2 linked regions of the Acetivibrio cellulolyticus CD2 genome follow. The protein of the gene in region 1 interacts with the protein of each later gene in a pairwise test. Links are inferred from orthologs where the notes say so. Each region holds a gene or a part of one and is shown on either strand. Other genes may lie near its edges. The genes, in order: topA and ACECE_RS0209875.

Evidence for each region.
Region 2: the proteins of topA (region 1) and ACECE_RS0209875 interact in binary tests that used the Escherichia coli proteins (3 or more experiments, as listed by UniProt). The link is inferred for Acetivibrio cellulolyticus CD2 from one-to-one orthologs.

The regions. Positions count from the first base shown.
Region 1 is NZ_JH556658.1:40,379-46,908, forward strand. The notes cover bases 1,806-4,730. They hold topA (type I DNA topoisomerase), read left to right. Parts: upstream 1,806-2,177; coding sequence 2,178-4,283; downstream 4,284-4,730. Other genes in these bases: dprA (DNA-processing protein DprA), read left to right, coding at 1,806-1,877; trmFO (methylenetetrahydrofolate--tRNA-(uracil(54)-C(5))-methyltransferase (FADH(2)-oxidizing) TrmFO), read left to right, coding at 4,310-4,730. Outside these bases: ACECE_RS0216000 (YifB family Mg chelatase-like AAA ATPase), read left to right, coding at 1-569; more of dprA, read left to right, coding at 768-1,805; more of trmFO, read left to right, coding at 4,731-5,638; flagellar basal body rod protein FlgB, read left to right, coding at 6,183-6,530. UniProt on the Escherichia coli protein: Releases the supercoiling and torsional tension of DNA, which is introduced during the DNA replication and transcription, by transiently cleaving and rejoining one strand of the DNA duplex.
Region 2 is NZ_JH556653.1:1,771,120-1,777,643, forward strand. Bases 1,826-4,744 are described here. They hold ACECE_RS0209875 (YigZ family protein), read right to left. Parts: upstream 3,651-4,744; coding sequence 3,000-3,650; downstream 1,826-2,999. Other genes in these bases: ACECE_RS0209865 (sensor histidine kinase), read left to right, coding at 1,826-2,556; ACECE_RS0209870 (CoA-binding protein), read right to left, coding at 2,569-2,943; lepB (signal peptidase I), read left to right, coding at 3,903-4,472; ACECE_RS0209885 (NUDIX domain-containing protein), read right to left, coding at 4,552-4,744. Also shown: ACECE_RS0209855 (hypothetical protein), read left to right, coding at 62-274; ACECE_RS0209860 (YebC/PmpR family DNA-binding transcriptional regulator), read right to left, coding at 333-1,061; more of ACECE_RS0209865, read left to right, coding at 1,468-1,825; more of ACECE_RS0209885, read right to left, coding at 4,745-4,977; GTPase HflX, read right to left, coding at 5,104-6,524.

The sequences.
Region 1 (6,530 bases):
GGCAGCCTCTAGAGGATGGTGCCGTCACAATTTCGAGGATTAATGCCACTTTTACATACCCTGCGAGGACGACTTTGATATGTGCTGCAAACCCTTGCAAGTGTGGGAATTATCTTGACGAATCAAAGGAGTGCACATGTACCACAAAACAGATACAGCAGTACCTTGGTAAATTATCGGGCCCCTTACTCGATCGAATAGACATCCATATAGAAGTGGCTTCAGTTAAGTATAAAGATCTTGAAAGTCAGGAGCAGGGTGAAAAATCAAGCGTTATAAGGGAAAGGGTAAACAGAACAAGAAGGATCCAGCAGAAAAGATATGAGGGATTGAATATTTATTCTAATGCAGAACTGACACCTATGTTAATAAAGAAGTACTGTAAATTAGATGATAAGTGTAAGGAAATATTAAAGAGCGCATTTGACAGGCTTGGTTTAAGTGCTCGTGCGCATAATAGAATTCTTAAGGTGGCAAGGACTATTGCTGATATGGATGAGAGTGAACAAATCCGTCAGGAACACTTGCTAGAGGCGATTCAGTATAGAAGTCTTGATAGAAAAATGTAAGGAATCAATTATGCTACCAGCTTTTCACCAAAAAGACTATAATTTTATCCTGATTCTAAAATCAATGAAAAAAAATAATTCTCATCGTTGTTATAATTTATATAATTTGTTATATTTATATTTGCGCTGTAAAGATTTCTGAAATAATGGACGATATGTTATCGAGAAATATACTTTTATTGACAAGGGGTTTTTTAAATGCACGATAATATGGAATATTGGGTTTGGCTTGGTTCCATACCTGGAATCGGTGCAGTAAAAAGTAAAAAGCTGCTTGATTTTTTCGAAGATCCTTATAATGTCTTTACAGCCAAGGAGCTAGATTTTGCTTCTTTTTCATTTTTGAGCCGGACAGATGTTGAAAATTTGGTGAATAAAGGCAATAAAGAGAAAGTAAAGAAGCATATTGAAAATATTAATGCAAATGATATAAAAATAGTAACAATTAAAGATGAAAATTACCCGGAATATTTGAAGAACATTTATGATCCGCCTATTACACTGTACATGAAGGGAAATATGACAAAACAAGAAAAGTATCTTGCAGTGGTTGGATCAAGAAAAGCTACCTCATATGGGTTAAATATGGCTGAAGTTGTGTCTCGAGAGCTTTCAAGGTGCGGTATAACTGTTGTAAGTGGCATGGCAAGAGGAATCGACACGTTTGCACACAAAGGGGCTTTGAGTGTTGGGGGAAAAACTGTAGCTGTTCTAGGTTGTGGACTTGACATAGTGTATCCTTATGAGAATAAAAAGCTTATGGAAAATATAATTGAAAATGGGGCTTGTTTGTCAGAGTTTTTACCCGGAACTCAGCCTGTTGCGGGTAATTTTCCTGCAAGAAACAGAATTATCAGCGGTATATCTATGGGCGTGATAGTAATTGAAGCAGGGGAACGCAGCGGGTCGCTTATTACAGCAAATTTTGCATTAGAACAGGGACGCGAAGTGTTCGCATTGCCTGGTAATGTAAACAGCCTTAATAGTACCGGAACTAATAAACTGATTAAAGAAGGAGCCAAAATGGTTACTTCCTTAGAAGATATATTAGAAGAAATTGGTGCATATTTTAATGATAATAACAAGGATTCCTTTACAAAAAAGCTTAAAGATGATAAATTGCTAAAGGGACTTGATAAAGATGAAGTGAAAATTGTGGAATGTTTGAAATTAGAGCCAACGCATATTGATATTATAGCCAATAAAACTGGTTTAAATATTAAAGTAATAAATTCAGTAATTGTAATGCTGGAGTTAAAAGGGCTTGTCGAACAGCTTCCAGGAAAGGTGTATAAGTTAAAGTTGTAAGGAATGGCGAATATTTCCTTATCGTTTTTGCATGACTGTATGGCATAAAATAAGCCTTAAGCAAAAACAATAGATGAAGTTATATTTAATTCAAAATTTAATTGGCCTTAATGCCTAAGATATTTTTATTGTAATATGCCAATACATAATATTATAATATAGTAATTGAGTATATAAGTTTTAATTTAAAAATTAGATTTGAGCAGTTTATATAAAGATAAACCTTATTCGGAAGTATTTGGAGATGTAAAGAATAAGAATTTTGCAAAGAATGTAGACAAACATGACTGGAGGAAAAAGATGGCTGATAAGTTAGTTATTGTTGAGTCACCTGCAAAAGCGCACACAATTGGAAAGTTTTTGGGCAAGGATTATAAAATAGTAGCTTCTGTAGGGCATGTGAGGGATTTGCCAAAAAGTCAGATTGGTATAGACATTGAGAATGATTTTGAACCTAAGTATATCACTATCAGAGGAAAGGGAGACGTTATTTCCAAGTTGAAGAAGGAAGCCAAAAGTGCAAAAAAGATCTATCTGGCGACCGACCCTGATAGAGAAGGTGAAGCTATTTCATGGCATTTGGCCCATTTATTGAATATAGATAATTCTGAGAAGTGCAGAGTTACATTTAATGAAATTACCAAGAATGCTGTTAAAAATGCTATCAAGGAGCCTCGGGAAATTGACCTCGATCTTGTTGATGCCCAGCAGGCCAGAAGAATTTTGGATAGGATAGTTGGTTATAAGATAAGCCCTATATTATGGAAGAAGGTCAAGAAGGGACTTAGTGCAGGTAGAGTTCAATCAGTCGCTACAAGATTAATTTGTGATAGGGAAGAAGAGGTAGAGAACTTTATACCTGAAGAGTATTGGACTATTGATGCCAAACTCGAAAAGAAGGGTGGAAAAGGTTCTTTTGATGCCAAATTTTACGGAACTGGCGGCAAAAAGGTAGAATTAAAAAATGAAGATGATGTAAAAAAGATACTTGATAATATAAAAGATAAGCCATTTATTGTACAAAAAATTAAAAAGGGTGAAAAAAAGAAGTCTCCTGCACCACCTTTTATTACCAGCACTATGCAGCAGGAGGCTGCAAGAAAACTGGGTTTTACAACCAAGAAAACTATGATTGTAGCACAGCAGCTCTATGAAGGTGTTGAAATAAAAGGAGTTGGAGCAATCGGTCTTGTCACTTATATCCGTACCGATTCTACAAGAATTTCTGCTGAAGCACAGCAGGATGCTTTAAATTTTATAAAGGAAAAGTACGGTCAAAAGTATGTTCCGGAAGAAAAACGTGTATTTAAAAATAAATCTGCTTCGCAGGACGCGCATGAGTGTATAAGACCTTCACAGGTTACAATGGAACCGGATTCAATTAAGGATTCGCTTACAAAGGAGCAATATAAACTCTATAAGCTTATCTGGTCCAGATTTGTTTCAAGCCAGATGTCTTCAGCGGAGTATGATACAATAAATACCGATATAACAGTAGGTGACTATACTTTTAGAGCGAATGGGCAAATTTTAAAATTCCAGGGTTTCATAGTTTTATACTTAGAAGGCAAGGATGAGGAAGGCGAAGAAGGAGAAAACAATGTACCTGACCTTGTTGAAGGTGAAGAGGTAAAGCAGAAAAAAATAGATCCCAAGCAGCATTTTACTCAGCCGCCTCCAAGATATACCGAAGCTAGTTTGGTAAAGACTCTTGAAGAAAAGGGTATAGGCAGGCCGAGTACTTATGCTCCTACAATTACAACTATACTTGCAAGGGGCTATGTTGTTAAGGATGCCAAGACTTTGCTGCCTACAGAATTGGGTAAGATAGTTAACGACATCATGAAAAATTATTTTCAGGATATAGTTGATATAGAATTTACAGCCCAGTTAGAAAAGAAACTCGATGATGTTGAAGAAGGTTTCAAAAAATGGGTAGATGTAATGAAGGGGTTCTATCCGCAGTTTGCTGTTGTTTTGCAGGAAGCAGAAGCACAAATCGGAAATGTTGAAGTTCCGGATGAAGTTACAGATGAAATATGTGAGAAATGCGGAAGAAATATGGTCATAAAGATGAGTAGGTATGGAAAGTTTCTGGCATGTCCGGGATTTCCGGAATGCAGAAATGCAAGGCCTATTCTTGAGGAGACTGGAGTTAATTGTCCCAAATGTGGTGGAAAGGTATATATCAAGAAGTCTAAAAAGGGTAAAAAGTATTTGGGTTGCGAGAATAATCCTACCTGCAGTTTTATGAGTTGGGATATGCATTCTAAAGAGATGTGCCCACAATGCGGAAACTTTTTGCTTAAGAAGTTCTCAGCTAAGAAAGCCCATTATAAATGCAGTAATGAGACTTGTGATTTTACAAAAGTTGAAGAGAGTAAGAAAGACGAAGAACAGGAATAATGTGATTTTAGGGAAAGGTATAGAAAATGTCTGATTATATAAATGTAATAGGTGCTGGGCTGGCAGGATGTGAAGCTGCCTGGCAGATAGCAAAAAGAGGGATAAAGGTAAGGCTTTATGAGATGAAGCCCCAATCCTATTCGCCGGCTCACCATCTTGAAACTTATGCTGAGCTTGTATGCAGCAACTCCTTGAGGTCTGACCAGCTTGAAAATGCTGTTGGGCTTTTGAAAGAAGAGATGAGACTCCTTGATTCAATAATTATGACGTGTGCCGATGCAACAAGAGTTCCTGCAGGTGGAGCATTAGCTGTTGACAGGAGTAAATTTTCACAGATGGTTACTGACTTGATGCGTGAAAATGAGAACATTGAAATTATCAATGAAGAGGTAAAAGATATTCCTACAAATGGAGTTACAGTTGTAGCATCAGGGCCGTTGACTTCAGAGGATTTGTCAAAGAGCTTAATGAGTTTGATCGGAGAGGAATACCTTCACTTTTTTGATGCAGCAGCTCCAATTGTTTCTTTTGAGTCTATTAATATGGACAAGGCTTATAAGGCTGCCAGATATAACAGGGGTACAGAGGACTATATTAACTGCCCAATGAATAGGGAAGAGTATGATAAGTTCTGGAATGAGCTTATTAATGCAGAGCTTGCAGAAGTTAAGGATTTTGAAAAAGAAGTGGTGTTTGAGGGTTGTATGCCTGTTGAAACTATGGCAAAAAGAGGTGTAGATACTCTTAGGTTTGGTCCGCTAAAACCTGTAGGTCTTGTTGATCCAAAGACCGGAAATGAAGCGTATGCTGTAGTACAATTGAGACAGGATAATACAGAGGGAACACTCTTTAACATCGTAGGATTTCAAACCCGCTTAAAATGGCCGGAACAAAAGAGGGTTTTTGGTCTGATTCCAGGACTAGAAAATGCCGAATTTGTTAGATATGGAGTAATGCACAGAAATACTTTCATAAACTCACCAAAAGTTCTTGAAGCTTCTTACAGAATGAGAAAATATCAAAACCTATACTTCGCAGGCCAAATGACCGGAGTTGAGGGATATGTAGAATCTGCATCTTCAGGATTGGTTGCAGGAATTAATGCTGCTATGAATTTTCTTGGAAAGGAAGATGTTTTATTTCCTAGAAGTACTGCAATTGGTGCATTGAGTAATTATATTTCTGACCAGAATGTAAAAGATTTTCAGCCAATGAATGTCAACTTTGGTTTGATGGAGGGCCTTAATGTTAGAATTCGTGATAAAAGGAAGAAAAACTTCGAGATAGCTACAAGGGCTCTAAACATAATCAAAGATATCAAAGATCAACCAAATTTCGGTATTCACCTGTTTTAGTGTCAAATGAGGTAATTGTTTGACCTGAGCAATTAAAATCAGCTGCCGAAAGCTTGAAAATTTTGAAGTAAAAATGCCATGGATGGCATTTTTAGCGTCTCAGGGACAGGATTTCCCATAGACGCGGCAAAAAATCAGCAAGCCTAGGCTTGCTGATTTTTTGCGAAGGTCACACAATTTTTTTTTTATATTAATAGTTGTTTTTTAAAAAAAGTTATGTTAATATCTACTTAAGTAATGTGCCATTATATGTATATACCATGAGATTATTCATTTTGATTAACTTTTCTTTTATATATACTTTTAAAGGTTTACCGCTTTAAATGCTTTTAGAAGTTGTTTCTTATGTAATTATTTTCAAAACATTAGTTGTTTTGGTATCAGATGAACCTGTAATATGTTTTAAAGTGTTGATATTACCACATTTTATCAAAAAAATAGTGAAGGAAAATACCGTGTTATGTCGAAATATACTTTGGGTATATTTATTTGTATACACATTTTAACGGTGACAGGGAAGAGTTGTAAAATAGGAGGCGTTTTAATGCTGGATAGGATTTTATTTGGATCAAAAGTTCTGGAAAAATCCCTGGATGCGACTGCAACACGCAACGAAGTAATTGCACAAAACATTGCTAATGTAGATACTCCCGGCTATAAAAGAAAGACTGTAAGTTTTGAAGAACAATTGAGTGATGCTATTTCCAAGAACAGCAGTTTTAAAGGAAGAAGAACTGATCCAAGACATATTGCAATTGGTGGGAGCAGTGCGGATGAAGTGAAAATTAATGTATCCGAAGACAAGAGTTCCCTTGACATGAGACTGGATGGAAATAATGTTGATATCGAAAATGAAATGGCGCAAATGGCTGAGAACAATATAAGATATGAA
Region 2 (6,524 bases), on another replicon or contig:
ATATCAAGAAAATCTAATAGCATATGTACTTACAAAAAACTTTTGAAAGGTAGATTGAGATATGAGTAATAAACAACCTGTAAATGTAGGATTAAAAGATAAAGTTACAAACAAATTGGTTGCAGTATTTCCACACAGCATTGAAGGAAGTCAAGAAGAAATAGAGAAAAAAGTATTCGACTGGTACTATGCTCAAGGGTGTTCAAATGAAAATGAACTTCCAAAACTTTTCGTAGACGTCATAACAGAGGATGAGCTAAAGAACTTTCACTAAGGAATAGCTGAAATTATATTTTCAGCATTCCTAAAGTTCTTTAGCTTCCTTTTACAACTTACTCTTCATCCCAATTGTGGTAAACGTTCTGCACGTCATCCAAGTCTTCCAGATGCTCAATAAGCCTGTCCATAAACTCAATTTGTTTTGGGTCTGTAAGCTTGGTCATTGTCTGAGGTACCATTTCTACATCAGCTTCAACAAAATCGTAGCCCTTCTTTTCTAGGGCTTCTCTAACAGCTGAGAATTCATCCGGAGAAGTAGTAATCTCATAAACATCCTCGTCTGCAGTAAAATCTTCTGCACCAACCTCGAGAGCTTCCATCATAAGGTCGTCCTCTTTAATTTTGCCGTCTTTCTCAATAAGGATTACTCCTTTTTTGTCGAACATAAACGACACGCAACCGGTTGTCCCCAAATTGCCGCCAAATTTGTCAAAGAAATGCCTTACATCCCCAGCCGTCCTGTTTCTGTTATCGGTCATCGCTTCAACTATAACTGCCACACCTCCAGGTCCATAACCTTCATATACTATTTCCTCATAACTCGCGCTATCTACGTCACCGGCAGCTTTTTTTATACATCTGATAATATTATCATTAGGCATATTTGCAGCCTTTGCTTTCGCAATAACATCCTTCAGCTTTGAATTAGACTCAGGCTCAGGTCCTCCCTGTCTCACAACAATGGTAATTTCCCTGCCAAGCTTGGTAAATATTTTACCTTTCTGAGAATCGGTCTTTTCCTTTTTACGTTTTATATTGGCCCACTTTGAATGCCCTGACATAAAACACCTCCATAAAAACTTATAATTGGATAACAACTTTTAAGATAAATTATACCTCACTTTGGTTATATGATGCCAGATACGCACCCCCAAAATTTATCTAATGTTACTTTTGGTTATCTTTAAAACATATCCCTATAAAATTATAATATTAAAAACGCAATTTATAAAGTTTTTTTAAAATATATATTGCAATTTCAATTACTTTTTTAAAAAATGTATTTACAGATATGGAATTTTTATATAAAATATGTATGGTATTTTATGTATTTGTACCATTATTATGCTATTCTTTATGTACATTAATCGTTTTGTAAAATAATAACACTATAAGGATTGATGTTAATTGGCCATAAAACAAGCTTCAAATGTAATCATAAGAATTATTAATATTTTGATAATTGCATTGCTCTTAATTTTAAATTTGAGCTCCTTTATTGCATATAAAGAAGTTGGCATAGGTCTTTCCCCAAGTATTTTCCTCATACAGTTTAAGTATAATGTAGTTTTAGAAGGGGTTCTGCTTGGTGTACTTTTCTTAACAAATATAATAATGCTAAAAAATCAGTCTTCAAACACCAAAAAAGATGAAAAGCAAGAAGGTGAAGAATTAAACAAATACCAGAAGGAAATTGATGTTCAATATAAAGTATTAGAAAAAATTGCTTCACTTTACGATACTACCGTTAAATGCACCAATGAAAAATCTGAGTTCTTTTACAATATGTCCCACGAATTGAAAACTCCTTTAACTGTTATATTAGGTGCAATTCAGCTTATCGAGCAAAAAAACTCCGTTATAGAAGTTGACAGAAGAAAATCCAGTAAACACATAACAACTATAAAACAAAACTGTTATAGGCTCCTGCGATTAATTAACAATATGCTGGATTTAAGCCGCATTGAATCCGGTTACATAAAATCCAATATGATTAACTGCAATATTGTTTACCTTGTTGAAGAAATCTCACTGTCAGTTATACCGTATGCTGAACAAAAATCACTGACTATTGAATTTGATACTACGTCAGAGGAAATAATTTCTGCAGTCGACATTGATAAAATTGAAAGGATTATACTAAACCTCTTATCAAATGCTATTAAGTTTACAAATCCAGGAGGCAAAATTTCAATAACTGTATCAGCCAAAAATGATAAAGTGCATATTAGCGTAAAGGATACAGGTATCGGAATACCAAAAGATATGCTCCATAATGTATTTGAGCGTTACCAGCAGGTTGACAGCTCTTTGACAAAAGGAATTGAAGGAAGTGGTTTGGGGCTTTCTATAGTAAAGTCTTTTGTTGAGCTTCATGATGGAAATATAAAAGTAAAGAGCGAGCCGAACGTTGGCAGTGAATTCCACATTGATCTACCGATAAAACATATTGAATCATCTGACAGCAACCATTCAACTACTGGGCATGATAATCAGATGAGGATAATAGAGGCTATAAATATTGAGTTTTCGGAAATCTATCATATAGCCTCTTAATTAAGCTATTCCTTACCTTAGGGCTACAAGTACACATGCCTGTACGGCGTTTAGCCCCTTTTCATCAATTAAATCCATTATGCTATTATTATAAGTTCCCGGTTGAAACCATATATTACTTACTCCAACTTTTGCTGCTTCTTCAATTACTTCAATTCCCCTTTTTGGTGATACAACCATGTCAATTACTTCAGGAACCTCCGGTAATGAAGATAAATCCTTATAGCACTTATCTCCTTCAATCTCCTCATAATTCGGATTAACAGGATACACCGTATATCCATGAGATTTAAGCTTTTTATAAATCATATTCCCATACTTTTCCGGATTGTCATTAACTCCTATTACAGCCCATACTTTCTTTTCAAGCATTTCCTCTTCCATCATTTTATCCGCTCTCCTTCCTGCAGGACAGAAGTATTAATTTCGATATTTCATCATTCCTATAGAATTAGCTTTCCTTGCAAATCCAAAGTTATGTATGTATCGTCGCCTGGTTCAATAATTGCTCTGGCATTTGTCGCTTCAATCATAATATTAATAAATTTGTCGACTTCATCCACAAATACAAAAACGATTAATTCTACATCCTGTTCATATACAATATCTTTTATTGTATAGCCTTCAGAGATAAGTAAACTTTGTATCTTTCCGAATAAAGTATATTCAACAATAACGCTCATTTCCCTGCAAAGTTTTTTAACAACAACTCCTGCAGCTTCTACACCTAAAGCAGCACTTTTTCCATATGCACGAATAAGTCCTGCAGCACCGAGCAAAGTCCCTCCAAAATATCTGGTAACTACAACTGCAAGGTTCTGGACCTCCATCCGCTTTATTACTTCAAGCATTGGAAGACCTGCTGTACCCGAAGGTTCTCCAGCATCGCTAAACCTCTGTATAATATTGTTACCACCAATTGAATAGGCGTAAACATTGTGCGTAGCATCCCAGTATTTAGACTTTAAACCGTTTATAAACGACAACGCCTCTTCCTCATTTGATACAGGCTTTACAGAAGCTATAAACCTGGACTTCTTTTCTTCTATTTCACAAACTGCAGAATTAAAAACTGTTTTGTATTCCTTATCCAAATTAACCACCTTTAGTAATGAAGAAAATAACTTAAGCTACAATTTTTGCCCCTACTTATTTGATTTCAAAAAGCCACGCAAAAATTTGTAAGTTCTGTTTCATTCGTTAATATTTGTATTCTATAATTATAACCCATAAAGCTGATCACTACCAATAAAATATAAAAACTTATAATTAACAAAAAGTTCATAGAATTTAGTGCATAATGGTGTATAATATTAGTAGAGATTTTATTTCAGGAGGGATTATTTATGCAGCGTGTTGTCAAAGAACTTGCAAGTTGGGCAGCGTATATTGTTTCAGCCGTCTTAATCGGTTTAGCTATAAATACATTTGTTTTTCAGCCCACTCAAATCATCGGATGTTCTATGGAGTCTACATTTTATGAGAATGATAAAATTATGGTGAACAAACTTATACACACTTTTGGTTCTGTTCCGGAATATGGGGATGTTGTCATTATTGACAGCCGTGTTAATAGATCAAGAACACTTACAGATGACTTAACAGACAGTCTTAAATACAATGCAATTACAAGTATGATTACAAAAGAAAAACAAGATATTTTGTGGATTAAAAGAGTTATCGGCAAAGCTGGTGACACATTGGAATATATTGATGGCAAATTATATAGAAATGGAAAAGTCATTGAAGAACCATATATAAAAGAGCCAATGAACTATTTCGGTGACAAAAAGGTTGTCGTTCCTGAAGGAAATGTATTTGTTATGGGGGACAACAGAAATTCCAGCTGCGATAGCAGAATTATAGGCTGTGTTCCTCTTGATCACATTATAGGAAAGTATGCTTTTAAATTCTAAATTATTTTATTGTTATTATTCATAAATAAAGGACCATAAGCGCCAGACTACTGGACTCATGGTCCTTTTATTTTTATAACTATATTGTTCCTTCTCTAAACTTTGTAAATGACAAATTCACCAATGACTTATCCTGACTGTACTTCATCATGTTCATTGCTTCATCGATATTAACAAATACACTATCTTGATTGCCCTTTTCTTCAATAACTTTATCATTTTGGGATTTCATAATATACCAGGTAATTTTATTTAGGAATGGTGTTTGACGTGAAGTAGAAAAGCATTCATAACTTGTTTGACCTACTGTTGAAACTATTTCAGCTTGGACTCCGGACTCTCGGGTTATCTTTTCAAGGGCAACTTCATTTGGCAATTCTCCATTATGCAATACTTCTCGTGGAAGCACCCAGTCATCCCCGTTTTTGAGAAGGAGAACCTTATCTCCAGAGAACACAACGCCACCTGTAAAGCTCTTTACCAACATAGCAAAAACCCCTTTCATATTAAATTTACCTTCATTAGGAGAAATGATAAGGAATACATTAGTTCATATTCCCTATATAATATTATAATACTATACTGGTAAATTTTATTCAATTGTATTGGAAATATATTAAAAAATTATTTTTCAAACCTTGAATTTCTTTAAAGAATCCACCTTTGATTTCAACATTGAAACCTTTAAAAAGGTGCCTGATTCCTCATGACTCTGACTGATTATTTTTCCATTTTTATAAATATAAGATATTGCCCAACCTTCATGATACGGTATTAACAATTCAAGTTCCTCTTCATCCTGCCCAAGTACGTCGGTAATAGCCTTTAGCAAGTCCTCAAAGCCTTCTTTTGTAACTGCCGAAATTTCTATAACCTTACCCATAGGATTAAGTATCGGAGCTCTTTTTCTCTCCTCAAGCATGTCGACTTTGTTTAGAGCCATTACAATAGGTTTGCTTGAAGCGCCCAAAGCGTTCAAAATATTGTCTACCACCTCAATCTGCTCCTGAGCCTCATAACTCGTAACATCAACAACATGAATCAATACGTCTGCGTATACTGCCTCTTCCAATGTGGATTTAAAGGACTCTATCAGTTCATGCGGCAGTTTTCTTATAAATCCAACGGTATCAATAAGAAGGGCTTCTCTTCCGTTTGGAAGTTTAAGGTTTCTAGCTGTAGGGTCCAAAGTTGCAAAAAGCTTGTCCTCTGCAAGCACATCCGATTTGCAGAGAGTATTCATTAGAGTTGACTTGCCCGCATTTGTATAGCCAACTAAAGCCACAACCGGCAAAGAATCCCTATCTCTGCTTTTACGCATAAACCCTCTACGCTTTTCAACTTCAGAGAGTTCTGATTCAAGATAGCTTATCCTTCTCCTTATGTGCCGCCTGTCAACCTCCAGCTTCTTCTCTCCCGGTCCCCTTGTCCCAATACCTCCACCCAATCTCGATAGTTGATTTCCAAGACCTATAAGCCTCGATACCCTGTACTTTAACTGCGCAAGCTCTACCTGGAGCTTTCCCTCTTTTGACCTCGCCCGCTGGGCAAAAATATCTAAAATCAGCGTTGTTCTATCAATAACTTTTATTCCTACGAGCTCTTCAATATTCCTCAATTGAGCTCCTGAAAGCTCATCATCAAAAACAATCAGATCAATATCTAAAGCCTGCCTGATAAGACACAGCTCTTCCAATTTACCCCTGCCTATATAATAAGCAGAATCTATTCCCTGCCTTCTTTGAAGTATTTTCTTTACTACCTTTGCACCAGCTGTCCAAACAAGCTCTTCCAGTTCATCCAAGGATCTTTCGCCAATACTTTTGCCATTTACAATATTACCGGTTGAAGTCTCCAAAGCAACAAGAATAGCTCTTTCAGCATCTGCCTTATTAGCGTATAATGTATCACCAGCCGTTCTGTCAAGCTCTTCTATAAGATTCCAAAGCTCTACAAAACGATTATCATGCGCTTTAAAAGGACCATAGACCTGTGATTTGTTAAATTCGCCTCCATCAGATTTTTGGGGTATAGCGACAAAAATCTCTGTAA